Regions from separate parts of the Oceanisphaera submarina genome, predicted to be linked through region 1. Evidence: predicted binding sites of a transcription regulator. Region 1 holds the regulator's gene; each other region holds the start of a gene.
The links. The regulator LexA, encoded in region 1, represses DNA repair genes until DNA is damaged. The targets are predictions, from matches to a motif close to ANCTGTNTNNNNANACAGNT.
Positions count from the first base shown of each region.

Region 2: ACLEIV_RS03970 (metal-dependent hydrolase) is a predicted target of LexA. The motif match lies at 2,454-2,473, and genes of this name have one in related genera.
Region 3: dinB (DNA polymerase IV) is a predicted target of LexA. The motif match lies at 5,006-5,025, and genes of this name have one in related genera.

Region 1 covers NZ_JBKGFN010000005.1:26,951-37,220, forward strand. The annotation lists gene ACLEIV_RS06640 (DUF2909 family protein) at 1-179, shown strand, start outside; gene ACLEIV_RS06645 (cytochrome c oxidase subunit 3) at 196-1,065, opposite strand; gene ACLEIV_RS06650 (cytochrome c oxidase assembly protein) at 1,082-1,612, opposite strand; gene ctaD (cytochrome c oxidase subunit I) at 1,599-3,218, opposite strand; gene coxB (cytochrome c oxidase subunit II) at 3,228-4,349, opposite strand; gene lexA (transcriptional repressor LexA) at 5,002-5,613, opposite strand; gene plsB (glycerol-3-phosphate 1-O-acyltransferase PlsB) at 5,762-8,122, shown strand; gene ubiA (4-hydroxybenzoate octaprenyltransferase) at 8,159-9,025, opposite strand; gene ACLEIV_RS06680 (chorismate--pyruvate lyase family protein) at 9,034-9,591, opposite strand; gene ACLEIV_RS06685 (flagellar basal body-associated FliL family protein) at 9,718-10,110, shown strand; gene glpG (rhomboid family intramembrane serine protease GlpG) at 10,118-10,270, opposite strand, start outside.
Region 2 covers NZ_JBKGFN010000002.1:276,336-286,605, reverse strand. The annotation lists gene ACLEIV_RS03980 (HpcH/HpaI aldolase family protein) at 1-95, opposite strand, end outside; gene ACLEIV_RS03975 (TonB-dependent receptor family protein) at 314-2,413, shown strand; gene ACLEIV_RS03970 (metal-dependent hydrolase) at 2,519-3,193, shown strand; gene ACLEIV_RS03965 (phosphoribosylaminoimidazolesuccinocarboxamide synthase) at 3,293-4,396, shown strand; gene ACLEIV_RS03960 (putative bifunctional diguanylate cyclase/phosphodiesterase) at 5,265-7,523, shown strand; gene crp (cAMP-activated global transcriptional regulator CRP) at 7,655-8,293, opposite strand; gene ACLEIV_RS03950 (OsmC family protein) at 8,475-8,879, shown strand; gene ACLEIV_RS03945 (phosphoribulokinase) at 9,086-9,955, opposite strand; gene ACLEIV_RS03940 (YheU family protein) at 10,014-10,238, opposite strand; gene ACLEIV_RS03935 (hydrolase) at 10,235-10,270, opposite strand, start outside.
Region 3 covers NZ_JBKGFN010000013.1:96,328-106,597, forward strand. The annotation lists gene ACLEIV_RS13270 (NADH:ubiquinone reductase (Na(+)-transporting) subunit B) at 1-397, shown strand, start outside; gene ACLEIV_RS13275 (Na(+)-translocating NADH-quinone reductase subunit C) at 390-1,160, shown strand; gene ACLEIV_RS13280 (NADH:ubiquinone reductase (Na(+)-transporting) subunit D) at 1,153-1,785, shown strand; gene nqrE (NADH:ubiquinone reductase (Na(+)-transporting) subunit E) at 1,789-2,385, shown strand; gene nqrF (NADH:ubiquinone reductase (Na(+)-transporting) subunit F) at 2,412-3,635, shown strand; gene ACLEIV_RS13295 (FAD:protein FMN transferase) at 3,642-4,676, shown strand; gene nqrM ((Na+)-NQR maturation NqrM) at 4,678-4,902, shown strand; gene dinB (DNA polymerase IV) at 5,032-6,087, shown strand; gene ACLEIV_RS13310 (hypothetical protein) at 6,116-6,319, opposite strand; gene ACLEIV_RS13315 (hypothetical protein) at 6,448-6,801, opposite strand; gene ACLEIV_RS13320 (aminoacyl-histidine dipeptidase) at 7,140-8,597, opposite strand; gene gpt (xanthine phosphoribosyltransferase) at 8,906-9,376, shown strand; gene crl (sigma factor-binding protein Crl) at 9,534-9,932, shown strand; gene proB (glutamate 5-kinase) at 10,047-10,270, shown strand, end outside.

The DNA of each region.
Region 1 (10,270 bases):
TGCTATTCTGTATGATCGGCAACCTGCTACTGGGCCTGAAGGCCATGCTCTCTCAGCGAGATCCTGTGCTGATGAGTCGCTACATAGGCCGCCGTCTGTTATTCGCCGTGATCATAGTGCTGCTGTTGATAGTGGCGCTGGCCGCCGGCCTGCTGGTGCCCAACGCCACCCCCACATAAGCCTCCATTGAATCCTCTATAGGATATAGACAAAGACAAACAGACAGAGCCAGACCACATCGACAAAGTGCCAGTACCAGCTGCTGGCCTGAAAGCCGAAATGCTGAGCCGGGGTAAAGTGCCCCTTGCGCACCCGCAACCACATGATGAACAGCATCAGGGTACCCAGGGTGACGTGGGCACCGTGAAAGCCGGTGAGCAGAAAGAAGGTATTGCCGTAGATACCCGAGTCCAGCCGTAACCCCAGCGCTTCGTAGGCATGCACATATTCCCATACCTGCAGCGTCAGAAAGGTCAGACCCAGCAACACGGTAAGGCCCAGCCATTGCTTGATACGCGACCGGCGCTCCTGCAACAGGGCCAGATGAGCCAGATGTGCGGTCACCGACGAGGTCAGCAGAATAACGGTGTTGATAAGCGGTAAACCAAACCAGCCCATGGCGGTGGTTTCGATGCCACCCGGCGTCTGCAGCAGGGGCCAGCTGGCACTGAAGTCGGGCCACAGCACGGCGTTGGTCATGGCGTTATTGCCGGCTCCGCCCAGCCAGGGCACGGCCAGGATGCGGGCGTAAAACAGGGCGCCGAAGAAAGCGCCGAAGAACATCACCTCGGAGAAGATGAACCAGCTCATACCCTGACGAAAGGATCTGTCCATCTGGTCACTGTAGAGCCCGGCGTGAGACTCGTTAATCACGTTGCCGAACCAGCCGAACAACATCACCGTCATCACCAGGGTGCCGGCGGAAAAGACCAGGGGGCCCGTGATGCCGGCGATGCCCGCGGCCCAGAGACCGGCGCCCGACGCCAGCAGAAACAACCCCAGGGCGCCCACTATCGGCCAGGGACTCTGGGCCGGTACATAATATTGCTGAGTCTTGACCGCCATGTTTGCCTCCTTGAGCTCAGCTGCGCGTGGCAAGCTGCTCGCTGATGTCGTACAGGGTGTAGGACAGGGTGAATACTTCTATGTCCGTCGGCAGTGCCTGATCCACATAGAAGCGCATCGGCATCACCGCCTCGTCCCCTGCCGCTATGGGTTGTTCCTGAAAACAGAAGCATTCTGTCTTGCGCAGGTAGCCTGCCGCCAGCCCCGGTGATACCGAGGGAATGGCCCTCAGCACCCGGGCATCGGCCCCGGGATTGTTGACGGTGAAGTCCACCTGATGCATCTCGCCCGGTCGCACCTGCAAGCGGCGCACCGAGGGAGTGAAGTCTCCCCGCAACCCACTGCTCTGATAGGTGACGAACTCCACCGTGACCAGCCGCTGTTCGTCTACCATCCGGGATTCGGCTACCGCACTGGTGGCGGTTTTTCCGTTCAGCCCCGTGATATCGCAGAAGACGTCATACAGCGGCACCAGTGCAAAGCCGAACCCGAACATGGCCACCGCCAACAGGCCGAGTCGGATCGCTATCCTGTTACCGTGAGCCATTGCCTTCTACCTCCGGAGGCCTGCTGAAGGTGTGGTAGGGCGCCGGCGACGGCACCGTCCATTCCAGCCCGTGCGCTCCTTCCCAAGGACTGGCCGGGGCCTTTTCTCCACCGCGGATACACTTGATCAGCACGACAACGAAGATAAGTTGAGACAGACCGAAGGCAAAGCCGCCGATGCTGACCAGAGCGTTGATGTCGGCAAACTGCAGCGAATAGTCGGGAATACGGCGGGGCATACCGCCCAATCCCAGAAAGTGCATGGGGAAGAACAGCACGTTGACAGAAATCACCGAACACCAGAAGTGCCACTTGGCCAGCCGCTCATTGAACATGTAACCGGTCCACTTGGGCAGCCAGTAGTACACCGCCGCCAGCACCGAGAAGATGGCGCCGGTCACCAGCACATAGTGGAAATGAGCCACCACGAAATAGGTGTCGTGATACTGAAAGTCGGCCGGGGTAATGGCCAGCATCAGGCCGCTGAAACCGCCGATGCTGAACAGCACGATAAAGGCAATGGCGAACAGCATGGGCACTTCGAAGCTGAGCGACCCTCGCCACATGGTAGCCACCCAGTTGAACACCTTGACCCCGGTCGGCACCGAAATCAGCATGGTGCAGTACATGAAGAACAGCTCGGCCGCCACCGGCATGCCCACGGTAAACATGTGATGCGCCCACACCAGAAAGCTCAGGCCTGCAATAGAGGCGGTGGCATACACCATGGAGGCATAACCGAACAAGGGCTTGCGGCTGAAGGTGGGGATGATGGCAGAGATAATGCCGAAACTCGGCAGTATCATGATGTACACCTCGGGATGCCCGAAAAACCAGAAGATATGCTGAAACATCACGGGATCACCGCCACCGGCGGCCTCGAAGAAGCTGGTGCCGAAGTACTTGTCGGTCAGTACCATGGTCACAGCTCCCGCCAGCACCGGCATCACCGCGATCAGCAGAAAGGCGGTGATCAGCCAGGTCCAGCAGAACAGCGGCAGCTTCATCCAGGTCATGCCCGGCGCCCGCAGATTCCAGATGGTAACGATGACGTTGATGGCTCCCATGATGGAGCTGATACCCATGATATGAATGGCGAACACAAACAGGGCGGTACTGTCCGGTGAATAGGTGGTAGACAAGGGCGCATAGAAGGTCCAGCCGAAGTTGGGGCCGCCCCCGGGCATGAACAGCGACGACAGCATCAACACGAAGGCGAAGGGCAGTATCCAGAAGCTCCAGTTGTTCATGCGCGGCAAGGCCATGTCCGGCGCCCCTATCATCATGGGTATCATCCAGTTGGCGAGACCGACAAAGGACGGCATCACGGCGCCGAAGATCATCACCAGACCGTGCATTGTGGTCATCTGGTTGAAAAAGTTCGGTTCCACCAGCTGTAAGCCCGGCTGAAACAGCTCGGCCCGGATCACCATGGCCATGCCGCCACCAATAAAGAACATGGTCAGGCTGAACAGCAGGTACATGGTCCCGATGTCTTTATGGTTGGTGGTAAACAGCCAGCGGCTGAAGCCTTTGGCCGGTCCATGATGCGCCTCTTCGTGGTTCATATGCTCATCGGCGGTGTCTGTTACGTTTAGCTGTGTCATCCCTGCCCCCTATTGTCCCTGCCTGGCCTGATTGATATCGCCGGGCTGCACCAGCTCACCGGTGTTGTTACCCCAGGCATTGCGTTCATAGGTGATCACCGCGGCCAGTTCTTTCAGCGCCAGCTGCTTGTCGAAACTCTGCATGGCGGTGCCGGCCTTGCCGTACAGCACGACATTGATGTGGCCGGCCTTGTCGTTGAGAACAAGCTCGCTGCCCTTGAGTGCCGGAAAGGCGCCGGGTATTCCTTCGCCACTGACCTGGTGACAGGCGGCACAGCTGCGCTGATAAACCTGCTCACCCAACCGCATCAGCTCGTCCATGGTCATTTCCATCGCCACCAGTTCCTGCTCCGCGGCCTTGGCCTCGGCCTGGCTGGCCCGGGCCTGGGCCAGCCAGCCGTCGAACTCCTCGGGAGAACGGGCATCCACCACTATCGGCATGAAACCATGGTCCTTGCCACACAGCTCGGCACACTGGCCTCGATACAGGCCCGGCTCGTTGATGCGGGTCCAGGCCTCGTTGATAAAGCCGGGAATGGCGTCTTTTTTCACCGCGAACGCCGGCACCCACCAGGAGTGGATAACGTCATCGGAAGTGATCAAAAAACGGATTTTGCGGTCGGTAGGCAGCACCAGCGGCTGGTCGACTTCGAGCAGATAGTTCTTCCCCTTGGCCACCCGACCCTCTATTTGCTGGGGCAAGGTGGCCAGCAGGCTGTAGAACTCGACCCCCTCGTCGAAGTAACGATAATGCCACTTCCACTGGGAACCGGTGACCTGCACCGTGATATCGGATTGAGAGGCGTCTTCCATCGCCACCAGGGTGCGGGTAGCAGGAACGGCCATGGCAATCAGAATGACGAAGGGGATCAGGGTCCAGAGGATCTCGACCCTGGTGCTTTCATGAAATTGCGCCGCCCGGGCACCTTTGGATTTTCGATGATGGATAATGGCCCAGAACATGACCCCGAACACCAGCAGACCGATAATGGCGCAGATGATCAGTATCGTCATATGCAGGCCATATACCTTCTGGCTGATATCGGTGACCCCTTCGGTCATATTCAAACGGGCTTGAGCCCGCACCGGCAGGGTTGTCAGCAAGGACAACAGCAGAATAATCGGCTTCACACGCACCCCCAAAAGTTTCTTCCTGTATTTTTGGTGTACTCATATAACGAGTCAGTGCCTGTCGGGCTACCACATCCCTCGGCCCGGCACTCACTAAGTAAAGCACTGATAATGAAAAAGTAAAAAATTGAAGTAAAAAAGGAAGTTATACCAATCCCAGTAATGATCTGGTCATATTGAGGCCCCCAGACCAGAGGCAACACAGCCGCCTCCCTCGACACGCCATAAACCCATCCGTGGGAGCTCGGAAATGCCGTCCCTGGCATTTCACGGTCGTGGGAGCCGTTCTCTGTTGCCTCTTCTGGAACTCCGAGTTGCCTGCAGAGGGCGCGCCGGAACATCAAGGAGGGCAAAGGGATCTGCTCCACCGACCATCACATGACAGGGACGTCATGTGCTGAGCCTCACAAGGAGGTGCTTGAGCGAGTCGGTGGAGCGGGCCCTTTGTCCGGGATTGGCATGACAGTCAAACAGATCGAGTGTTTAATGTTACTGGTATTAGGGCTTAGCGAAGGAATAGGAGTCGCCCGTTAGCGCTGCTTAAGGGCAACTCGATGTTCAAGAAGAGGGAGCATACATTCGAGACGGAAAACCAGAAAGGAAGCGGGGCAGATGAACCACCCCGGAGTGCGCTGTTCAGATCAGAGGAAAATCAGAAGTCGGCGTTGCGGATCACGCCGACGGCGAGGCCTTCGATAATCAGCTCCTGACTGCGCAGATCCACCTCTATCGGAGAAAGCTCCTCATTTTCGGGCAACAGGCTGACCTTGCTGCCCTGGCGCTGAAAACGCTTGACCGTCACTTCATCGTCCAGCCGGGCGACGACCACTTGGCCGTTGCGGACTTCCTGGGTCTTGTGTACCGCCAGCAGATCACCATCCATGATGCCGATGTCTTTCATGCTCATCCCCTTTACCCGCAGCAGAAAATCGGCCGAAGGGTGAAACAGGGACGGATCCAGCTTGTAGTGGCTCTCGATATGCTGCTGGGCCAGTATGGGCTCACCGGCGGCGACCCGCCCGATCAGCGGCAGCCCCAGCGCCTCTTCTTCCTCTTCGGTCAGGCGAATACCACGAGAGGTACCGGGCATCATGGTGATGACGCCTTTCTTGGCCAGTGCCTTGAGATGCTCTTCGGCGGCATTGGCAGATTTAAAACCCAGAGTCCGGGCAATCTCGGCACGGGTCGGCGGCATCCCGGTCTGCTGAATATGCTCTTTGATGATCTCCAGTACCTGAGACTGGCGAGGCGTAAGGGCTTTCATAATGGACCTGTTTTTTTATACAGTTAACTGTCAGTATATCCAGTAAATCCGCCAGAGCAAGTACAAAATCCGGGGCGGCTCGCCTCAAGACATCGGAGGTCCGATCTGATAATCTTTGCGGCCGCATTGATCTTGGAATTCCTGCTTTATGATGTTCGGGTCCCCTTTCGGTCGACGCCTGTTTCGGCCGCTGATCGCCACCCTGGTCAACCACAAGAGTTTGCCTGCCGATCCGGTGGCGGAACTGGCCATCGATCCGGCCAGACCGGTAGTCTATATACTGAAAACCGCCTCGATCTCCGATCTGCTGACCCTGGAGCTCAGCACCGAACGGCTGGGCCTACCCGGCCCCTTCGAACCGCTGCGACTGAACGGCAATGAGCTACCGCGATTTATCTGCCTGGACAAGCCGGACACCCTCGGTGACCGCCCCCGCAGCGTCACTCCTTACCTGGAGGAGTTCAACCAGTTGCTGCTTACCCAGCGGCGGCAACAGACGCCTATTCAACTGGTGCCGGTTACCCTGTTTTGGGGCCGGGCACCGGGCCGGGAAGGAGACACATCCTCCTCGCTCAGCATAGTGCAGAGCCGATCCCCCAATGCCCTGCACAAGGCCTTGATCGTGCTGCTGAAAGGCCGGGAAAACCGGGTTCGTTTCAGCGCCCCCTTGCTGCTGTCACAACTGCTGGAACGCTCCACTGCCGACCCCCGACTGGCTCACAAGCTGGCGCGTATCGCCCGCATCCATTTCAGCCGACAAAGGCTGGCGGCCACGGGCCCCAGGTTGCCCAACCGGGAGCTGCTGTTGAAGCAACTGCTGCAAACGCCGGCATTGCAGCAGGCCATTATCGATCACAGCCACGAGCAGCAGCAAAGCGAAGAGTCATCGCGCCGCAAGGCGCAGGACTACATGAATGAAATCGCCTCCAACTTTTCCTATCCGCTGATCCGCTTCGGCGATCGGCTGCTGGGCTGGCTCTGGCACAAACTGTATCGTGGCCTCTCGGTCACCGGTGCCGAGAGGGTACGACAGCTGGCGCAGGAAGGTCACGAGCTGGTATACCTGCCCTGTCACCGCAGCCATATGGACTATCTGCTGCTGTCCTACGTTATTTATCATCAGGGCATGGTGCCGCCCCATATCGCCGCCGGCATCAACCTGAATTTCTTCCCCGCCGGACCGCTGTTTCGCCGGGGTGGCGCCTTCTTCATTCGTCGTACCTTCAAAGACAACAAGCTGTACGCCACCGTATTCCGGGAATATCTCAAGCTGCTGTTTCGTCGCGGCTATGCGGTGGAGTATTTCGCCGAAGGTGGCCGCTCCCGATCCGGCCGCCTGCTGCCGGCCAAACCCGGCATGCTGTCCATGACACTCGGCGCCGCCATGGAGAACGGCGATCGTCCCATCACCCTGATCCCGGTCTACCTGGGCTATGAGCATGTAGTGGAGGTCAGCACCTACCATAAGGAATTACAGGGCAGCGGCAAGCAGCAGGAAAGTGTCTGGCAGGTACTGGGCATACTGCACAAATTACGCAATTTCGGCCGGGGCTTCGTCAACTTCGGCGAACCCTTGCCGCTGGCCGAGTGGCTAGCCCGACAAGCCACCGGCCATGCCCGCGATCTGGTTTCCCCTCTCGCCCGCGAGGTGATGACCCGAATCAATGCCGCCGCCGCGGTTAACGGCCTGACCCTGAGCGCCACCGCCCTGCTGGCCTCGGATCGGCAGGCGCTCACCCGCCGGCAGCTGCAACGACAGGTACAGCTTTATCTGGACTACCTGCGCAGCTGTCGTTACAGCGATGATGTGGTCATACCGGAGCAAGACGGCGAACAATTACTGGAACAGGCATTGGAGCTCGACAAGTTCAAGCGGGAAAGCAACCGACTGGGCGAGATCATCCACCTCGACCGACGGCAATCGGTACTGCTCAGCTATTATCGCAACAACATCTTGCACCTGTTCGCCCTGCCGGCGCTGCTGTCCACCCTGATAGAACGGCACGAAGGTATGGTCACCACAGAATTACTGCGCCGCTTGCAGCGTTTGTATCCCTTGCTCAGGGCCGAGCTGTTTCTCAACGTCACACCGTCACAGCTGCCGGCGCAGCTGGAGCTTCAACTGAAAACTCTGGAGGGCCTGGGGCTCGTCGAATTTCGCCAGGCGGGCTGGTGGGTCGTCCCCCGGCAGCAAATGCAGTTACTGCTGCTGGCCCGGATTATCCGGCCTTCGCTGCAACGCTATGGGGTGGTGGTGTCATGTCTGGCATCCGATGCTGGTGCGCAGCAGCTGGAGGACGACAGTCGACTGCTGGCCGAACATCTGGCCATGCTGCACGGCATGCAGGCGCCGGAGCTGTTCGACAAGACTCTGTTCAGGATGCTGACCGACGCGCTGGAAGAAGAAGGTTATTTGTGTCAGGGGCTCCCCCGACAGAAAGAGCTGGCACAGTTGCGGGACGTACTCTATCCGCTGCTGCCCAGTGCCGTGCGGCGCGACCTGCGGTGATCGTATTGTGGCGACTTGGCCGTCCCGGCATCAGACTTACAGCAGCGTCAATACCACACCGGCGAACACCAGCATGCCCACATGGTTGTTGTTGAGGAAGGCGCCGAAACAGGCCATACGCTCCCGGTCGCGGATCAGTCGCTGCTGGTATACAAACAGGCCCGCCGCCGCCAGCAGACTCCAGTAGAAGAGCGGCCCAAGGCCGAACGCCTGACCGGCCGCCACCAGCAACGTCAGGGTCAGCAGTTGCAGTAGGCCGACTATCAGCTTGTCGCGGCGACCAAACAGGATGGCGGTCGACTTGACCCCGATGCGCAGATCGTCGTCACGGTCCACCATGGCATACATGGTGTCGTAGGCGATGGTCCAGGTCAGATTGGCGGCGAACAGCAACCAGAGTCCCGGCGGCAGGCTGTCGCTCTGGGCGGCGAAGGCCATGGGAATAGCCCAGGAAAAAGCGATGCCCAGAAACAGCTGCGGCAGGTTGGTATAGCGCTTCATGAAAGGATAAAGCGCCGCCCAGCCCAGACCCGCCACCGCCAACAAAATGGTCAGGGCGTTGGTGGTCAGCACCAGCACGAAGGATATTCCCACCAGCAACGCGAAAAAGCCCAGTGCCTGACGTTCGGTCAGCTCACCGCTCGGCAGCGGTCGGCCCTGGGTACGCTTGACGTGACCGTCGATATGGCGATCCGCATAATCGTTGATCACACAACCGGCCGAACGCATCGAAAAGACTCCGGCCACAAACACCAGCAGCAGCCAGAATGAGGGCCGGCCATCGCCGGCAATCCAGAGCGCCCACAGGGTAGGCCACAGCAGTAACAGGGTGCCGATGGGCTTGTCGAGTCGGGCCAGCGCCATATAGGCGCGCCAGCGTGGTCGGGTTGCAGTCGTCGTCATGGTTCTCTCTATTCTCGGTATGCCTGGGCCGCAGGCAAAAACAATTCGGTGACCAGCACCCCTGCCTGGCCGGTGGCCAGCAGAGAACGGCGGGCCCAGAGCGAAGGTCCATTTGCCAGCTGATCAAGGTGTTGCGTCATCCCCTGCATCCGGGACAACTGCCGCCATTGTGCCTCCGTCAGACAAGCAAACTCGAAGTCGCTGCGCAACAATTGGGGGTCTTCAAACAGCAATTCGCCCAGGGCTCGCTGGCCCAGCCCACCCAGGGCCGGAATCGCATGCAGGCTCGAGGGAGAATACAGGGAACTGGCATAGACCCGGGGCTGTTCGTCGCAAAGCAGCAAGACCTCGCGGCAAAAGGCACGGTCGGCGCCAATCCATGCGGCCTGGGTCGGGGTAAGGGTTATTTCGGCTGTGGTGCTCTGTAACTGAACCCGGAACTGCCGGCAATGACGGCGCAGCCGTTCGGTCAGAGAGCCGGTATCCTGTAGCCAGTTGCACAGCGGCATCCGGGACCGCGGTAATTCCGGCCCCCAGTGCCAGTCATGATCGGCGGTGTTAGTCACTGGCACTTCCTGAAATGGCAAAACACATACTTGAATCGCTGCTTTATCCTGAAAAATACATATTCGCTTGACCGGCCACCGCTTTGTTTAAACAATGCTCTTATTATTCAGACAGAAAGGCTTACGATGTTCCGCTTGATCGCTCTTTGTATCCTGTTGACCGCCGGCCAGCTTCGGGCTCAGGAGACGGCTCCCGAGGGGCCCTTATACTACACCATGACGCCGGACATTATTACCAACTACCAGAATTCGGGGCAGACCCTGGGTTATATCCGGGTATCCGTCGATATCATGCTGGAAAGTGCCGATCAGATGCCGCTGGTGGAGCAGCATATGCCGCTGCTACGCGATGCCATCAATGACCTATTGGCAGAACAGAATCAGCAGGAAATCCGCTCGCTGCAGGTACGCAACGAACTGACCGACGAAGGACAGCGGCGGCTCAACGATTTACTGTTGAAGGAAACCGGCGAGACGCCTGTCCATCGCCTGCTGTTTACCAAGTTCCTGTATCAGTAAACGGATGTCAGGACGCCCGACGCCCACGATCGAACCAGGCCTGTAACAGGCCGATAAGCCCACCGCCCAGATGCGCCAGGTTGGCCACCGGCCCCAGCACGCCAGCAAAGCCCAACACCAGCCAGACTACCATGAACACCGCCATGCCGTCCGGCAAGCC
Region 2 (10,270 bases), on a different contig from region 1:
ATTTCCGCCAGCCAGGGGCCGGGTACGGAATTGAGCAGGCCGTATACGGGCTTGCCCTGATGCAGGCTGCTTTTTAACGGGTTGATGGTCAGCATTGGGTTGGTGGCTCTTGAGTTTGAATGCAAACTATTATTATTTGCATGTGAGTGCAACCCTGCATTTTGTAGGTGAATTGAAGAAGGTGGTGGTGAACCCTTCCCTTGATGGCAGCCGTCGTCAACAAGGATGATAAAAAGTTCAATTTTTTATTGAATTACCAGAGCCAATAAAAAATAATGCACAAACATCAATCATTATCATTTGGGTTTGTTTTATGGGTTTAGCAGGGAAAGAAAATCGCACCACAGGTTTCAGCCGTCGTCCGTTAAGTGTGCTGATCAGCCTGGCGCTGATGCCGGCCATGCCGCTGGCCGCCGCCGAGGCGGTTACCAGCCAGCTGGAGCAGGTGGTGGTGGAGGGAGACTGGCTCGGCACCCCGACCAAGGAAAACGCCAAAACCTACACCGGGGCTCGTAACGTGGTGGAAAGCGAAGAGCTGCACGAGCGCGGCGCCCTCAACCTCGAAGATGCCCTGCGTCAGGTGCCCGGCGTTCAGGTACTGGATGAAACCGGCACCGGCATACTGCCCAACATAGGGGTGCGGGGCCTGAATCCGCTGCGCAGCGAGCGGGTGCAGCTGCTGGTGGACGGTTACCCGATTGCCATCGGCCCCTATACCAATGTGGGGGTATCTCTGTTTCCGGTGACCCTGCCCAGCCTGGAGGCGGTGGATATGGTCCGCGGCGGTGCCGCCGTGCATTATGGTCCCAACAACGTGGGCGGTGTGCTGAACCTGGTCACCAAGCCGATACCCAACAAGCTGGAGCAAACCCTGCGCGAGCGGCTGCTCATCGCCGAAGACACCGGCCATGTCATGACCGATACCTACTACCGGGTCGGTGGTTTCGTGACCGACAATCTGGGCCTGCAGTTTCAGGCCAACCTGCAGAAGGGCAACGGCTTTCGCGATCACTCCGACACCGAAGTGCAGAACTATATCTTCGATATCGACTACTTTGCCGACGACATCAACGAGTTCAAGGCCCAGCTGCAGTATTACGATGTGACTGCCGACTTGCCCGGTGCCCTGAGCCCCACCGCCTATGAGGGCAATCGCAACCAGTCCCAGCGGCCCTATGACGGCTATGACGCCGACATGTGGCGTGCTAATCTGACCTGGATTCACACTCCCAGCGATGACCTGGAATTCCAGTGGCGCAACTTCGCTCACCGGGCGGACCGGACCTTCTTCTTCGGTCAGGATCTGATATCGGGGGGCAACTGGGCCGACCCCGAAGCCAATGCCAGCCATGTGGCCGACTCGCCCCGCATATTCAACGTTTACGGCACCGAGCCGAGGGTGACCAAGCAGCTGGCTAATCACACCCTGATACTGGGCGGCCGCTACGTGCGGGAAGAGGTGGAGTTCGATGTCAATCGTCTGACTCTGGCCGACGGCAGTTACAACGATCAGGTACGGGACTGGGATTTCACCACCAACGCCTACGCCGCCTATATCAGTGATACTGTGCACCTGATGGATGATCGCCTGACCATCACCCCGGGGATCCGTTACGAAGAAGTGCGCACCGATTACCGGGACGACAACTCCGGCGCCATCAGCGACAACCATGCCTCCGAGTGGCTGCCTGGCCTGACGGTGGGCCTGCAGGCCACCGATGAGGTGTTCCTGTTTGCCAATGCCCAACGCTCCCTGGTGCCGGTGCAGACCGCCCAGGTGATCAAGGAAGGCGAAGTGGCCAACGAAACCGCCTGGAACTACGAGTTGGGCGCGCGCTGGCAGCCATTAAATAACGTCGAGACCAGCGCCACCCTGTTCCGTATCGACTATCAGGATCAGATCCAGCACAACAGGACGACCGATACCTATGAAAACCTGGGCGAGACCCGCCAGCAGGGCATAGAGCTGGAAGGCCGCTGGCAGGCGACCCACGAGCTGGCGCTGGGCCTGGGCTATACCCTGCTGGACAGCGAACAGCTGACCGGTGCCAACCGGGGCAAGGAACTACCCAATGCGCCACGTCACCATGTGAGTGCCGACGCCACCTACAAAACCGGTCTGTGGACTGCGAGCGCCAGCGCCCTGTATGCGTCCGCGAGCTTCAGCGATGCCGCCAATACAGTGAATGAAACCGCCAACGGCAGCGCCGGTGAACTGCCGTCCTACACCCTGGTCAACACCCGTCTGGGCCGGGACATTGCCCTGGGCAACGACATGACCCTGAACGTGGGCCTGGGCGTCAACAACCTGCTGGATGACGATGCCTACTTCCGTGGCGCCGACGTCAGCCCGGTCGGTCGTGTCCCCATGCCTGGCCGCACCTATATGCTGGAAGGTCAGCTGAGCTTCTAAGCTCCGACGTCTTCTGCTTATCATCACGGGGCCTTACAGGCCCTGTTTTTTTATCCAGTATCCACATGCTACACTCGCCGTCTTTTTCAGCCTGGGAGGTGGTCGATGGCGGATTTCAGAACTCATATCAAGGTGGCCTCGGTGGCCAGCGCCCTGCTGGCGGGTGCCATGGCCTGGGCCCAGCTGGTGACCCTGCCCGAGGCGGGCCTGCTGTGGCTGGCCGGCTCTCTCGGCGGCATCATGCCGGACATAGATGCCGATACTTCCCGCTCCATCCGTATCATCTTTCGTCTGTTCGGTATTCTCGGCACCATGCTGGCGCTGCTCTATGGCCGGCAATATCTGCCGCTGGTCGACACCCTGGTGCTGGGGGCGGCGGCCTATGTCGTTGTGCGTTACCCCCTGTGCTGGGCTTTTGCCCGTTTTACCGTGCATCGGGGGGCCCTGCATTCGCTGCTGGCCAACCTGGTGTTTGCCGGTGGTGGCGTGGTGATTAGCTCCCGTCTGTTCCAGTTGCCGGCCGAGCTGGCCTGGCAACTCGGCATCTTCGTGTTTATCGGCGCCTTCATTCATCTGTTGCTGGATGAGCTGTACAGCATCGATCTGGAAGGACGGCGGCTGAAGAAGTCGTTCGGTACCGCGCTGAAAGTCACCGAGTGGCCGGCACCGCTTCCCAATCTGTTGTTGCTGTCTCTGCTGGCGGGCTGCTGGTGGCTGGCGCCCGCTACGCCGTCGCTGTTGCTGGTGTTGCAGCGGCTATTGCCGCTTTCCCACATCTGATAAGATAGCGCCGCTGGCAGCCCGCCCTTCAATATAAATACAATAATTCGGCGACGGTGTTCAGCTGAGCTTCAACACTCCACACACAGGACACACGCGATGAGTCTCGCAGACAAGGTATTGGCCGTTAATAACGACCTCCCGATCCGTACCCAGCAGCCGGTTCACAGCGGCAAGGTGCGCTCTGTTTACTGGCTGACCGAAGAAGACAGCCGCCGCCTGATCCAGGAAAAAGGCTATGACGTGGCTGCCGATGCGCCGCTGGCCATCATGGTGATCAGCGATCGTATCTCCGCCTTCGACTGCATCTGGCACGGGGAGGGCGGCATGCAGGGGGTGCCCGGCAAGGGCGCGGCGCTCAATGCCATTTCCAACCACTGGTTCAAGCTGTTCCGCGAACAGGGCCTGGCCGACAGTCATATTCTGGACATTCCCCATCCCTTCGTGTGGATAGTGCAGAAGGCGACCCCGGTGAAGATCGAGGCCATTTGCCGCCAGTACATTACCGGCTCCATGTGGCGCAGTTATGCCAGTGGAGAGCGCGAGTTCTGCGGTATCCGCCTGCCGGATGGCCTGCAAAAGGATCAGAAGCTGCCCGAGTTGCTGATGACCCCTTCCACCAAGGGCATTCTCACCGGTATTCCCGGCGTGCCGGAGGCTGACGACGTCAACATTAGTCGCCAGAATATCGAAGACAACTTCGCCGCCTTCAACTTCCGCAGTGCGGCCGATATCACCCGTTACGAGCGGTTGTTGAAGGAAGGTTTCGAGGTCATCAGCAAGGAGCTGGCCAGGATCGATCAGGTGTTTGTCGATACCAAGTTCGAATTCGGCTATGTCTGTGACGCGGCGGGCACCGAGAAGCTGATTTACATGGATGAAGTGGGCACTCCCGATTCATCCCGGATCTGGGACGGCCCAGCCTATCGCGACGGGCGTATCGTGGAGAACTCGAAAGAGGACTTTCGCCAGCTGTTACTCAGGCATTTTCCGGATCCGGATATTCTGCTCAATAAAGAGCGGATGCCCGAGCGGGAAGCGCTGGCGCGAGATAATGCCTTGCCGGTCGAGGTGCTGATGGACATATCCCGTACTTACGTAGGCATCGCCGAGAAGATTACCGGCCAGAAGTTGGAATTGTCCGATAACCCCAAGGCGGACATCATAACGATATTGCGCGACCGGTACGGTCTGATTGATTAAATAAAAAAACCCGGGAGTTCCCGGGTTTTTTTATACATTGGAGCTTGATGCCTATATCAAGCCGGTCGTCAGGCTGCCTGGATAAGTAATCATGCATAGCCTTACGCCCTTGAGTAGCGTCGAGACTTTAACCAGCAACTTGTCTTTGTTCCAGGAGATAAAGTGGCGCCAGTGAGATTTAGCCTGTTTCCACAAGATTTAGATCAGCTCCCATTCCGGGCTGTCACAAAGCAGTATAAACAGATATTCATACACGCATTTATCGGGCATCGTTGGTTCGATAAAGTGATGGATTGATGCATTATCCATCACCACGCTAGTCAATTTATCCAGAAATGGGACCCGGTGTGGCCGTTTCACCGAGCGCCGAAACAGCTCAAGGTGTCATTCAGCAGTTACATAACCCGGCACGCCAATCACATTGACGCATTTACGTCCCACATCGGTATCCGCGCGATGAATCTCACCTGGCGGGGCCGGGATCCTGTACATCCGATACACAGGAGAGGCCACTTTCATCGCAGTAGAGACGTTCTATTTTAACCTGCACGCTTTCATCGGGTATTCGACGGGTGGAAACGCCTCCTTCGACGAGCATCACTCGGAGTAGGAAACGGGAACTATTGAGGGGTGACGCAGCGGAGTTCAAAAAATCTACATTCCGACAGGGTAGCACTGGAGGAAATAATAATTTGACTCGTTTAAAGCTGTATAATTTGATCAATTTTATGTAATTCTGGTCAACTTGCGAGCGAAAGGCGGCTAAAACAAGTCAAACCTGCTTGTAAAACGATCACTCGTCGCCCTGAGGAACTGTTAGGGGTAACAGGACCTTCTATCAAAAGAGACAGCAGCCACAGGAGTTACAATGCCTCACGGTTCCAATGACACGCCCATTGACTATCTGCACCTGTTGAAAGAGGTCGCCGTCGCGGCCAATCAAGCGATCGGCGTGGAAGCCGCATTGCTCAAAGTACTGCAGAGCGTTTGTCAGTTAACGGGGTGGCCGGTGGGGCATTCCTGGATAAAGGGACCTGATGGTGAACTGGTGTCAAGCGGGATCTGGCATCTGGATGAGCATTATCCGGCGGGTAGCTTCGACGTTTTCCGGCGGGTCAGCGAACAAAGGTGCTTTTTCTCGGGTGTCGGCCTGCCGGGGCGGGTGCTGTCAGAGGGGGTGCCGCTCAAGATTATCGATATCCATGTGGAGGGCAACTTCCCCCGGCAAGCGGCAGCGAGGGAAGCGGGCCTGATCTCGGGGTTTGCCGTTCCCGTGCAATCGGGCAACAGCATCACGGCGGTACTGGAATTTTTTACTGGCGCACCGCAGCAGTTGCAGCCAGAGCTGCTGGATGTGATGACGCAGGTGGGTGTCCAGTTGGGACGGGTATTCGAACGACAAAGCTCCCGACAGGCGTTGCTGGCCAGTGAGCAGCGTAGCCGTCAAATCATCGACAGCGCGGGAGATGCCTTTATCGGTATGGACTCCCGGGGCATGATTACCGCCTGGAACCGGGCCGCCGAAGTCATTTTTGGCTGGTCGCTGTCCGAAGTATTGGGCCAGAGTGTCGGCGAGACGATAGTACCGAGTCAATATCGCGATGCCCATCAACGTGGGCTGGAACGTTTTCTCGCCCATGGAAGAGCGAAGGTGCTGGGACAACGGCTCGAGTTGCCGGCCTTGCACCGGGATGGCCGGGAATTTCCTATCGAAATTACCCTCTGGTCCCTGGAAGAGCACACCAGTTGGAGTTTTTTCGCCTTTGCCCATGATATCAGTGCTCGCAAGGAGGCCGAACGGGCCCTGGAGTACCGGGCCCTGCATGATGCCCTGACCGGGCTCCCCAACCGAGCTTTGGTACTGGACAGGGTACAATGGTGTTTGTCCCAGAGAAAGGAGGCCAATACCAGTGTGGCGGTATTATTCATCGATTTGGATCACTTCAAACGGATCAACGACAGCTTCGGCCATGATGCGGGCGATCAGGTGTTGATCTCGGTGGCGCAGAGATTGCAGCGGGCCATGCGGCCAAGCGACACCGTCGCTCGCCTCGCCGGTGATGAATTCGTGATTGTCTGTCCGGACGTCGCCAGCCATCGCGATGCAACCGTTATTGCCCAGCGGCTGTTGGCAGAGCTTGCCCCTCCTATCGCAGTGGAAGAAGACAAGGTATTCGTGTCTGCCAGCATAGGTATCGCCATCGCCGAGCCGGATTGGGATGCCGAAAAATTAATTGGTTCAGCCGATATCGCCATGTATGAAGCCAAGTCCGCAGGGCGGGCCCATTATCAATTATTTGATGAACAGATGCAGATGCAGGTTGCGACCCAGCTGCGTATCGAGAATGAGCTGCATCGGGCTTTGGAACGGAAAGAATTTCGTCTGTTTTTCCAGCCGATAGTAGCCGCAGCCACCGGTCAGCTGGTGTCGGTAGAAGCTCTTTTACGTTGGCAACATCCGGTCCAGGGGCTGTTATCACCGGTGGAGTTTATTCCCGTTGCCGAGGAAACGGGACTGATCGTTCCTATTGGCACCTGGGTTATCGAAGAGAGTTGTCGTCTCGCCCAACATTGGGGCTTATTGCGTGATACAAACTTGCCTTTGGGCGTATCCGTCAATCTTTCTCCCCGGCAATTGCTCCAGTCCGACTTGGTCGACACGGTCAGCCGTCTCTTCCGTACCTATTCTTTCGATCCCGGGTGTATTGAATTTAGCTTCGAGGTGACGGAAACCGCAGTGATGACAGATCCCGAGGCTGCCGCCATGACCTTGCAGGCCTTGCGAGATCTGGGAGCTCGAATCGCCATCGATGACTTTGGTACCGGCTATTCTTCCCTCGCTTACCTCAAGCAATTTCCCGTCGACAAGCTGAAAATCGATCGCTCTTTTGTCATGGGTATTAGCGAGAGTGAGCTCGACCAGGCCATTGTTCGTACGGTGACCGGACTCGGACATGCAATGCAGATGGTGGTGATTGCCGAAGGTGTGGAAACGGCGGAGCAGGCGCGTATATTGCAGTCTTTGGATGTCGACTTGCTGCAGGGGTATTTCTACGGCCGGCCGCAACCAGAGGAACAACTGGAAGCCTTGCTGCTCAACCCTAATCAAGCTGACAGGGCGGGATAATGAATAGCAGCAGAGATAAGGCACCAGCCCGCCGAGGAATGGAAACCTCGGCTGAACTGGTGTGATATGACTCTATAAGCGATTGCCCGTGGTCTGACTGGTATTGAAAAAGGCCAGCCCGGTGGTGGTGCTCAGCGGGTGCCGAATACCACTATGGTCTTGCCGTGGGCGGAAATCAGATTCTGTTCTTCCAGCATCTTCAGGATGCGACCGACGGTTTCCCGGGAGCAGCCGACGATCTGGCCGATTTCCTGACGGGTAATCTTGATCTGCATACCGTCCGGGTGGGTCATGGCATCCGGCTGACGAGCCAGGCTGAGCAGGGTTTCTGCGATGCGACCGGTCACGTCGAGGAAAGCCAGATCGCCTACCTTCTGACTGGTAGTCTGCAACCGCTCTGCCATCTGGGCCGACAGTCGCAGCAGGATCTCCGGGTTCACCTGGATCAGCTGACGAAACTTCTTGTAGGAAATCTCGGCCACTTCGCAGGGCGACTTGGCTCGAACCCAGGCGGTCCGCAGTGGATTATCCGTTTCTTCAAACAGCCCCAGCTCACCGATAAAGTCGCCCTGATTGAGATAAGACAGGATCATTTCCTTGCCGTCTTCATCCTTTATCAGCACGGAAACCGAGCCCTTGACGATATAATAGAGAGTCTCGGCCTTTTCTCCCGCATGGATAAGCGAGCTTTTTGCCGGATATTTATGAATATGGCAATGTGACAAAAACCATTCCAGGGTAGGGTCACTTTGGGGCTTGCCAATAACCATGAACTTTCCTCTTGATTGACTCGGGCTGAACGCCTGGCGAGCAGGCTGCCTTGCCTAATAGCGTAGATAATTCGCTAGCATAAAAGGCTTGTGCCTCGCCATCAAGAGCCTTGAGGCTTTTATCCTGCTCGTCGACGCCGGGGTGATAGGCTAATATGTGATTTTTCAGTGGGGAGGTGTTATGAAAGCCAAGGTAACCTGGTTGGAAGGAATGTGTTTCGAAGGCTTATCCGAGTCCGGTCACAAGATGGTTCTGGATGGTACCAATCCGGGCAGGGGCGCAAGCCCGATGGAAGCGGTACTGCTGGGTGCCGGTGGCTGCAGTGCCATCGATGTGGTGTCCATCCTGGAAAAGGGGCGCCAGCAGGTCACCGGCTGTGAAGTAGAGCTGGACGCCGACAGAGCAGAGAGCCCGCCCCGGGTCTTTACCGCCATTCGGCTGCATTTTGTGGTCACCGGCCAGGATCTGGCCGAGAAGCAGGTGGCCCGCGCCGTCGGGTTGTCGATGGACAAGTACTGCTCTGTGATGAAAATGCTGGAAAAGGCGGTCACCGTCGAGTCTTCCTTTGAAATCCGCAACGCCTGAGCGCATTCTTTCCCGAATGACGCCAGACGAAAAGGCCCGGTACCTCCGGGCCTTGTTGTATTTATAGCGGCCTCATCTAAACAAGCGGGCTGTTTCTAGGGTCTGCTTGTGTTCCTGCGGATAGCTTCTAGTCATGCAAGAGGCAACAGGGATTGCCTCTTTATGCGGCAGGTGATCCGTGACCAAGAGACAGGCTGAGGGTCTTGTTAACGGATCTTGCCGGTTTCCAGCAGCTGCTCGAGCATGGGGCGCAGGATCAGCTCCATGACGAAGCCCATCTTGCCGCCGGGCACCACTATGGTGTTGCGTCGGGACATGAAAGATCCGTCGATCATCGCCAGCAAATAGGGGAAGTCCACGTTCTTGATGCCGCGAAAGCGGATCACCATCATGCTCTCGTCCGCGCTGGGAATCACCTTGGCGCTGAAGGGATTTGAGGTATCCACCGTCGGCACCCGCTGAAAGTTGATATGGGTACGGGAAAACTGGGGCGTGATGAAATTGATGTAGTCTTCCATCGAACGGACGATGGAATCGGTCACCGCTTCCCGCGAATGACCGCGCTCGGCGGTGTCGCGGATCAGCTTCTGGATCCACTCCAGGTTGACGATGGGCACCATGCCGATCAGCAGATCCACATGTTGTGCCACATTTTGCTCGTCGGTCACCACGCCACCGTGCAGACCCTCGTAAAACAGCAGGTTGGTGTCTTCCGGCAGTTGCTGCCAGGGGGTAAAGGTACCGGGCATCTGATTGAAGGGCACAGCCTCGTCGAAGGTGTGCAGGTAACGGCGAAACTGGCCGGTGCCGGTATTGCCATATTCCTTGAAAAAGTGCTCAAGCAGTTCGAAGTCGTTGGCTTCCGGTCCGAAATAGCTGATATGTCTGCCTTGCTCCCGAGCCCTGCGAATCGCCACGTCCATCTCCGGACGGGTATAGCGGTGAAAGCTGTCGCCTTCGAGCATGGCGGCCTTGACCCCTAGCTGGGCGAACATGGACTGGAATACCTCGGTCGAGGTTGAAGTGCCGGCACCCGAGGAACCGGTCACCGCTATAATGGGGTGCTTGGCAGACATAAGGAACCCTAAATATGATTAAACTGTGAATGTTTATACGCAGTGTGCAGGGGGCAGGTCAAGGTTTGTTACGGAACTGGTCCGCCGGTACTATGTGAACGCTCTCGTGCAGCTCACTATAGACTATGACGGCCTTCCCATGCTTAAGTTGTTGTTTAACCTGGATAACTTTTTCACTTAACGATATGTCCTGCTCACCGTATTCGGTGCCTTCCTGCAGTACGAATTGTTCGATAAGGTTATTGAGTGTGTCTTCGCTCAATTCAGTAAATGGAATAATCATGCTTTCTCCTGATAAGGGGGCCATTGCCCGGC
Region 3 (10,270 bases), on a different contig from region 1:
GCTGGGCGGCCTCTTCATCATCTATATGGGGATTGCCTCCTGGCGTATCGTGGCGGGCGTGATGATCGGCATGATTGCCACCGCAACCCTGTTCAACTTCCTCGGCTCCGATACCAACGCCATGTTCAGCATGCCCTGGTACTGGCACCTGGTGTTGGGCGGCTTTGCCTTCGGCATGATGTTCATGGCAACCGACCCGGTATCCGCTTCCTTTACCAACAAGGGTAAATGGTGGTATGGCGCCCTGATCGGCATCATGGTGGTTTTGATCCGTGTGGTTAACCCGGCCTTCCCCGAAGGCATGATGCTGGCCATTCTGTTCGCCAACCTGTTCGCTCCCTTGTTTGACCACTTCGTGGTGCAGGCTAACATCAAACGGAGACTGGCTCGTGGCTAAGAAAGAAACTGTCGGCAGAACCTTTGCCGTAATCGGCGTCTTGTGTCTGGTGTGTTCTGTGGTGGTATCCGGTGCAGCAGTCTTGCTGAAACCGACCCAGCAGCGTAACCAGGCCCTGGACGTACAGACCAACATCGTCGATGTGGCGGGTCTGGGTCGTGCCAATGTGGCCGAAAACTACGAACGCTTCATCGATGCCCGCTTGTTGAACCTGACTACCGGTGAGTTCTCGGACAAGTCGGTACAGGGCTACAACCAGCGCAATGCCGCCAAGGATCCCGCGACCAGCATCAAGCTGAGCCAGAGTGAAGATCCGGCGAGCATTCGTCGCCGTGCCAATCTGGTGCCGGTATACATGGCCAAAGATGAAGACGGCAACCTGGACAGCATAATACTGCCCATGCATGGTCAGGGCCTCTGGTCTACCATGTACGCCTTCGTCGCCGTTGCACCCGATGGCAACACCATCAAGGGCATTACCTACTACGAGCAGGGTGAAACCCCCGGGCTCGGTGGTGAGGTAGAAAACCCCAACTGGCGTGCCCAGTTTGTCGGCAAGCAGCTGTTTGATGAAAGCGGCAAGCCGGCCCTGAAAGTGGTGAAAGGTGGTGCGCCCGAAGGGGCTCCCTCCAGTGTAGATGGCCTGTCCGGCGCTACCCTGACCTCCAACGGCGTGCAACACACCTTTGAATTCTGGCTGGGTGAGCAAGGCTTCGGTCCTTTCCTGGCGAAGGTTCGTAAAGGAGAGCTGAACAATGGCTGATAAAGCTGAAATGAAAAAGGTGCTGTTCGGACCTATCATCGGCAATAACCCCATTGCGTTGCAGGTGCTGGGCATCTGTTCGGCATTGGCGGTGACCTCACAGATGCAGACCGCATTCGTAATGTCACTGGCGGTTATCGCGGTAACGGCCTTCTCGAACCTGTTTATCTCGCTGGTGCGTAATCAGATCCCCAACTCGGTGCGAATTATCGCCCAGATGGCGATTATCGCCTCTCTGGTTATCGTGGTTGACCAGATCCTCAAGGCCTATGCCTACGACATCTCCAAGCAGCTGTCGGTATTTGTTGGACTCATCATCACCAACTGTATCGTAATGGGACGTGCCGAGGCGTATGCCATGAAGAGCCCGCCCATGATGTCCTTCCTGGACGGCATCGGTAACGGCCTGGGCTACGGCCTGATCCTGCTGGTGGTGGCGACCATTCGGGAGCTGTTCGGCTCCGGTACCTGGTTCGGCATCGAAATACTGCCGCTGATCAAGAACGGTGGCTGGTATCAGGCCAACGGCTTGCTGCTGTTGCCGCCGAGCGCCTTCTTCATCATAGGTGGCATTATCTGGGTACTGCGTACCCTGCGTCCGGAACAGGTGGAGGCGAAGGAGTAATAGATGGAACATTTTCTGAGTTTGTTTGTTCGTGCCGTCTTCATCGAAAACCTGGCTCTGGCCTTCTTCCTGGGGATGTGTACCTTCCTGGCGGTGTCCAAGAAGGTCAAGACCTCGTTCGGTCTGGGCGTAGCGGTTGTGGTGGTACTGACCATTTCGGTACCGGTCAATAACCTGATCTACAACTTCATCCTGAAAGACGGCGCCCTGGTCGAGGGGGTGGATCTGAGTTTCCTGAACTTCATTACCTTTATCGGGGTAATTGCGGCTCTGGTTCAGATCCTGGAAATGACCCTGGACAAGTTTTTCCCGGCACTCTACAACGCGCTGGGTATTTTCCTGCCGTTGATTACCGTGAACTGCGCCATCTTCGGTGGTGTGTCCTTCATGGTACAGCGGGACTATAACTTCGCCGAGTCCATCGTATACGGCTTTGGCTCCGGCATTGGCTGGATGCTGGCAATCGTCTTGCTGGCCGGTCTGCGTGAGAAAATGAAGTATTCGGATGTACCTGACGGTCTGCGTGGCTTGGGGATCACCTTTGTCTCCGCCGGCCTGATGGCGCTTGGCTTCATGTCTTTCTCTGGCATATCCCTGTAAACCCAGTGATAGAAAAGGAATAATCGATGGAAATCATTCTAGGCGTGGTCATGTTCACCGTGATCGTGCTGGTCCTGGTAGGCATTATCCTGTTTGCCAAGTCCAAGCTGGTCGCGGAAGGGGATGTGACTATCAGCATCAACGACGATCCCGAGAAGGCGATCACCACCGGTGCCAGCGGCAAGCTGTTGGGCGCGCTGGCGGCCAATGGCATCTTCGTCTCTTCTGCCTGTGGTGGCGGCGGTACCTGCGGCCAGTGCCGGGTGCGCATTCTGGAAGGGGGCGGTGAAATACTGCCGACCGAACAGGATCACATCTCCAAGCGCGAGGCCCGAGAAGGTGAGCGTCTGTCTTGCCAGGTCAACGTCAAGCAGGACATGAAGATCGAGCTGCCGGAAGAAGTGTTCGGCATCAAGAAGTGGGATTGTGAAGTTATCTCCAACGATAACAAGGCCACCTTCATCAAGGAACTGAAGCTGAAGATCCCCAACGGCGAAAGCGTGCCTTTCCGTGCCGGTGGTTATATTCAGATTGAAGCGCCGGCTCACCACATCCAGTACAAAGACTTCGATGTGCCCGAGGAATACCGGGAAGACTGGGACAAGTTCAAGATCTTCGAGCTGGAGTCCAAGGTAGACGAGGAAACCATCCGCGCCTACTCCATGGCCAACTATCCGGAAGAAGAAGGCATCATCATGCTCAACGTGCGGATTGCGACCCCGCCGCCACGTAACTGGAGCGCGCCTCCGGGCAAGATGTCTTCCTATATCTGGTCGCTGAAACCGGGTGACAAGGCCACCATTTCCGGTCCCTTCGGTGAGTTCTTCGCCAAGGATACCGACGCCGAGATGGTATTTATCGGCGGTGGTGCCGGTATGGCGCCGATGCGCTCGCACATCTTCGATCAGCTCAAGCGCCTGAACTCCAAGCGCAAGATCAGCTTCTGGTACGGCGCCCGTTCCAAGCGCGAAATGTTCTACGTGGAAGACTTCGACGGTCTGCAGGAGCAATGCGAGAACTTCCAGTGGCATGTGGCACTGAGTGACGCACTGCCGGAAGACAACTGGACCGGCCACACCGGCTTTATCCACAACGTGCTGTATGAAAACTATCTGCGGGATCACGACGCGCCCGAAGACTGTGAATACTACATGTGTGGTCCGCCCGTGATGAACGCCGCCGTCATCAACATGCTCAAGGATTTGGGTGTGGAAGAAGACAACATTCTGCTGGATGACTTTGGTGGTTAAACACTGATGAATTCTTATGTAATCAAATGGCTGGCCCCCCTGGGGCTGGCCTTTTTATTGGTCGCCTGTAAACCGGCGACGGTCGAGCGGCCGCAGCAGCATTTGACCGGTAACACCATGGGCACCTACTACTCGGTCAAGGTAGTGGATGTCGATGCGTCCCGGGCCCGGGTGCTGCAGGCGGAGATAGACCGCCGGTTGGAACAGCTCAACGATCAGATGTCCACCTATCGGGAAGACTCGGAGCTGAGTCGCTTCAACCGGCATCAGGGAGCGGATCCTGTTCCTGTGTCTGCCGACACCGCCCGGGTGGTGACGGCGGCACTGCAACTGGGGCGAATGACCGACGGCGCGCTGGACGTCACCGTCGGTCCTCTGGTCAACCTGTGGGGCTTCGGTCCTGACGCCAGGCCGAGCCGGATACCGAGTCTGCAGTTGCTGGCCGAGACCCGGGCGCGAACCGGGCTGCAGCACCTGCGGGTGGGGATCGACAGTGAAGCCGAGTATCTGTACAAGCAATTGCCGGAGCTCTATGTGGATCTGTCCGCCATCGCCAAGGGCTTCGGGGTGGACATGGTGTCCGAGTACCTGGCGGAAGAGGGGGTGACCGATCATCTGGTGGAAATCGGTGGCGAGGTACGGCTCAGTGGCCTCAATCGTCACGGCCAGCCCTGGACCATAGCGGTGGAAAAGCCGGGCCCCGCTACCGGCTCGGTGCAACAGGTGATTGCGGTGGGCAACAGCAGCGTGGCGACCTCCGGCGACTACCGTAATTACTATGAGCTGGACGGGCAACGGCTGTCTCACACCATAGATCCCAGGACCGGCCAGCCCATTACCCATCAGTTGGCATCGGTGACAGTGATCCATCCATCCTGTATGATTGCGGACGGTTTGGCGACCGCACTGACGGTCATGGGGCCCGAGCAGGCACTGGCGTTTGCCGAGCAACACCGGCTGGCGGTGTATCTGCTGACCAAGACGGATGACGGCTTCAGAGTGGACATGACCAGCGCCTTCAAGAAGTATTCAAGAGGTTGATATGTTGTATTTTCTGATTACCTTCGCGGTCTTTGCCCTGGTGATTTTTGCCATGGCCATCGGCTATATAGTGCAGCGCAAGACCATTGCCGGCTCCTGTGGCGGCCTGGGTGGTGTAGGGATAGAAAAAGCCTGCGACTGTCCGGACCCTTGCGAAAGCCGCAAGAAGAAAATGGCCAAGGAAGAAGCCCGCCGGCAGATGCTGGGAGAAAACCGCATCATCTGATCTATCCGGCGCCGGCGGCCTTCGCCGGTGCCGATATTCCCTCCACCTTCTCAAAATGTCACCTGGCGCTTTTCGCTGCACCGACTCCGGGTTAGTATTTAACTACTGTCTGTTTATCCAGCTCGGTCAATGCGCAAAATCATTCATGTCGATATGGACTGCTTCTTTGCCGCAGTAGAGATGCGGGATCATCCCGAGTGGCGTGACATTCCGCTGGCCATCGGCGGCAGCGCCAGCCGGCGCGGGGTCATCGCCACCTGCAACTATCCGGCCCGGGCCTACGGGATACGCTCGGCCATGGCCAGCCATCAGGCGTTGCAACGGTGCCCACAGCTGTTGCTGATCCCCGGCAACATGGCCGAGTACAAGGCGGTATCACGGCAGATCCGGGAGATCTTTCATCGCTATACCGAGCTGGTCGAGCCCCTGTCGCTGGACGAAGCCTATCTGGATGTGAGCGACAGCCCCTGGTTTGGCGGCAGTGCCACCCTGATAGCCGAAGACATTCGCCGAGCCATCAATGACGAGCTGCAACTGACCGCCTCGGCCGGGGTGGCGCCGAACAAGTTTCTGGCCAAAATCGCCTCGGAAGAAAATAAACCGAACGGGCTTTTCGTGCTGCCGCCCGCGGCGGTGGCCGACTTTGTCCGTCAGTTACCGCTGGCCAAGCTGCCCGGGGTGGGGCGCAAGACGGCGGAAAAGCTCACCGCCCTGGGGCTGGAGCATTGCTGTCAGCTGCTTGAGGTGGGCGAGACGGAGCTGATCCGTCGCTTCGGCAAGTTCGGCCGGCTGCTGTGGCAGCGCGGTCAGGGCATCGACGAGCGGGAAGTGCAGACCGAGCGGGTAAGAAAATCGGTGGGGGTCGAAACCACCCTGGTAGCCGATATTCATCAGCCGGAGCAGGGGGTACAGGTCTTGCTGCGCTTGTGGCCCGAGCTGATACGACGCCTGGCCGGTCGCGCCATCAAGGGACTTTGCATCAAGCTGAAATTCGATGACTTTACCCAGACCACATTGTCACGCCGTTGCTTCAGCCCACAAGTGTCTCTGGCCGAACGACTGTGTATCGAAGCCTGGGAGCGTGCGCGGGGGCGAGGAGTTCGGCTGGTGGGGGTAAGTGTCGAGTTGTCTCACGAAGGCAATGAGCAGGTCGCTCAGGCCGAGCAACTGAATTTTGACTGGTAAGCTCGACTTGCTCCTGGCCGGCGGTTGCTCAGTCTTCCTGGGCGCCGTTTTTCCGCGGAGGAGCCAGGGTTTTATCGACCGCATCCTGTTTGCCAACGCTGTCATGTTCGCCACTGCTTTCCACGATTTTTTTGTCGGCTTGTTGCGCCTTGTTCGGTAAGGGCTCGGCCGAGGCGGCCTCCAGATAACCGGCGCTCAGGGCCAGGAACAGGGCAATGGAAGGTGTTTTCATCTTGGGCTCCTTATTAAGCTTTGATGTCTAATTACCTTAACATTTTGAAATAGATTGTAAAATCCGACGAAATCCAGAGGGGCAGGAACTATCGTCGGGTATTGAGTACAAATAAATACTCATCCGATTCAGGATTTGCCGCCGTTCATATGGTCTTCTTCGACGAACTGCCAGCCATGGTTGGCGGAAGGCGGTGCAGGCTGTGAAGCGGCGGCGGGTGGCGCTATAACCACGGTGGCCTTATTGGCCGCGGAATGGCTGGCTGCCGAACCGTCTAGCGCCGGGCTGTCACGGCCATCATCCGGTGCCGTTGCCGCAACAGGGGGTGTTTCATTGCGTTTGTCGTGCTGGATACCGGGGGCCAGCTTGCGAGTTTCGTCCAGCACCTCGCGACCAAAATCGATGATGCTACTGAATGGGTTACCGGCCATCGCCGGCGTGGCCAGCAAGGTCAGCAGCAGGTAGAAAGGGACGCTTTTCATGGCGGTTACCTCCGTTAGATTCTGCCCGCAAGCATAAGCCAAATGACGCTGCTTGAATACCGCATAGGCAGGGAATGGGCCGATTACTGACGCCTTGAATCATGGCATGACCCAGAGTATCGCCCAAAAAGCCCGCCCCGGCGTCGCCTGTTGTGTCGTCATCAGTGAGAATGATAGGGATCAGCTACGCCGACCGGCACATGTTATGGGTGACAGGTGCGAGCCGGCATGGATGTACTGGTTGCGTATCGGGAGAGGTAGCCGTGTTGCCTCTTTATCGTGGGGAAACCAGCGCTTGATGGTTGGTGCCCAAGAGACGGTCTCACACCGTATGTTTATTAAACTTCAGGTATTTGCTTCAGCACCCGCACCAATAACTGCCAGAATCGGGAGACCGCTTCTATGTGTACCCGTTCGTCCGGTGAGTGGGCGCCCTGAATGGTGGGTCCGAAAGAAACCATGTCCCATTCGGGGTAGACCGCCTTGAACAGGCCGCATTCGAGCCCGGCGTGGATCACCTTGACCTCGGGTAGTACGCCAAACAGTTTCTTGTGGGTATCCAGCAGCAGTTGCATCACGGCGGAGTCCGGATCCGGCTGCCAGCCGGGATAGGCGCCGTCGAAATGGCAACTGGCCCCGGCCAGGCGAAATACCGCCGCCGTCATCTCGGCGACCCGATCACGGCCCTCATCGTTGAGTGAACGGATCAGACACTGCACATGAATATGCTCAGGCTGGGTGCCGATCACCCCCAGGTTGGTAGAGCTCTGTACCACGCCGTCCATGCCGCGACTCATTTCCATGACTCCATGAGGGCAGGCGAGCAGGGCGGCGCTCAGTCGCTGTTGCAGAGAGATGCTCATGACCCGGGCGGGGAGAGTGGCCGGAACCAGCTCCAGTTTGATGAAATCATCGACCCCGGCAAACTCGCGTCGGTATTGCTGTTGGCGCCGTTCCAGTAAGGCAGACAGGGTATTCATTGCGCCGGCGGGTAGCGTCAGCAGTGCCGAGGCCTCCCGGGCGATGGCATTGCGCAGGGTACCGCCGTCGAGTGCGGCCAGACGGATCCCGGCATGCTGATTGATATCCGTCAGCAGCTCGGCCAGCAGTTTGTTGGCGCTGGCCCGGCCCTGATGAATATTGATGCCGGAATGGCCGCCGCGCAGACCCGTGATGGTCAGGCGCAGGGCCTGGTGTCCGGCCGGTACCGGCTCCGGCTCATAGGGCAGGACTATGTTGGCGTCGACGCCGCCGGCACAGCCCATGTAGACATCACCGTCCTGTTCGGAGTCGGTGTTGAGCAGGATCTCGCCCTTCAGGATGCCAGGCGCCAGACCAAAGGCGCCGGTCATGCCGCTTTCTTCGTCTATGGTCAGCAGTACTTCCAGCGGACCATGCTGAACCTGGTCATCGGCCAGCACCGCCAGACAGGCGGACAGGCCGATACCGTTATCGGCACCCAGGGTAGTACCGCGGGCGCGCACCCAGTCGCCATCGATATAAGGCTGTATCGGATCCCGGGTGAAATCATGCACGGTATCGGCATTGGCCTGAGGCACCATGTCCATGTGGGCTTGCAATATCACCCCTTTACACTTTTCCATACCCGCGGTGGCTGCCTTGCGGATAATCAGGTTGCCGATGGTGTCCTGTATCACGTCGAGCCCCTGCTCAACCGCCCAACCGGCAATCCACTGACGCAGGGCGGCCTCGTGACCGGACGGGTGGGGAATGCCGCACAGGGTGTCGAAAAATTGCCATAGCAGGCGAGGGGAAAGTTGGCTGACAGGGGACATGGCATACCTTGTTTGAATCAACGGATGAGATCGATAGCTTACCGCTCCAGTGGTGTTTTTATCCATTCATTAACCACCTCCGGGAAGAATACCGGCCCATGAAGGCCAGGAATGGCTCTTCGGTGTAAGCAAGGGTATCGCAATAAAAAGCTGTAACTCTGGTCAAGAATGGGAGGGATCTCTATAATGCGACCATTGTTTGCTCGTTGTTTGACTGAGGCTGGCCGAATTTAGGCGTGGTCTGAAAGAGGGCAGTGAGCAGCGGTGACCATCTTGTCTTGAAAGCTAACACCCAAAGGTTCTTTTTTATGTCCAACAAATTCGTCGTCACCTGGGACTCATTTCAGCGCGAAACGCGTAAGCTGGCCGAACGTCAGTTGCCAGCCAGTCAGTGGAAAGGGATTATCGCCGTCAGTCGTGGTGGTCTGGTACCGGCCGCCATCATGGCGCGGGAACTGGGCATCCGTCATGTAGATACCCTGTGTATCTCCAGCTACGACCACAATCAGCAGCGTTCTGATTTACAAGTGCTCAAACAGGCGGAAGGTGATGGAGAAGGCTTTCTGATCATCGACGATCTGGTGGACACCGGCAATACCGCCAGAATCATCCGCGAGATGTATCCCAAAGCCAGGTTCATTACCGTGTTTGCCAAGCCAAAGGGCGAGCCGTTGGTGGATGATTTTGAAGTGCGCGTGGGCCAGGATACCTGGATAGAGCAGCCCTGGGACATGGGGGTGGTTTTTGCTCCGCCGCTGTGCGAGCAAGACAAAGCGTGATAAAAGGCTCCTCTGGAGCCTTTTTTATAGCCGTCATTGAGTGAGACGTGTCACTCCCCTTGACTGCCGATGGCGTTTTTTATGGCAAGGACCAAGGGCGGCCTTTACCCCCGTCCAAAAAAACGTTACATATAGGCAAGTTAACAGGGAGGTGTTCATGACCATAGACAAGGTTGCTCATCGTAAACTGGTACGAAAATTCACCGCCATCGGTCCCTATCTGCGGGAACTGAAGTCGAGTGAATCGCAATATTTTTTCGACTGCCTGTCGGTGTGTGTCAGTGCCAAGGCCGAGCCGGAGGCGCGTGAGTTCTGGGGCTGGTGGTTGACACTGAGCACCGAAGACGGCGTGAATTTCGAGTTTCATTATCAGCTCGGTTTTTTTGATGCGAGCGGAGAGTGGCAACGGCGAGCCTTGCCCAAAAAACATGAAGCGGAGGTGGCTCGTACGCTGCGTGATTTTTACGACAAGCTGGGCGTTTGCCTGGACGGCTTGTCGCTTACTGCTCGTCCTTCTCCCGCGTTGGGAAACAATCATCTGTTGAGCGTAGCCTGAGCCGATCATCATTTGCGGCGATAGCCGTTACTATCCGTGGCCCGGATGCGCCTCATTTTATTATATTGCCGGCTCTGCCGGCATTGCTGTTAGTAAGGAGCCGCAGGGCGTTCCATGAAAGGCAAAACCATTGTTGTAAAACTGGGCACCAGTGTGCTCACCGGCGGTTCCCGTCATCTGGATCGGGGCCACATGGTCGAGCTGGTGCGCCAGTGTGCCAGCCTGCACCGGGCCGGCCATCAGATTATTGTGGTGACCTCGGCGGCCATTGCCGCCGGACGCGAACACCTGGGCTTTCCCGAGCTGGCCAGCACCATGGCCAACAAGCAGATGCTGGC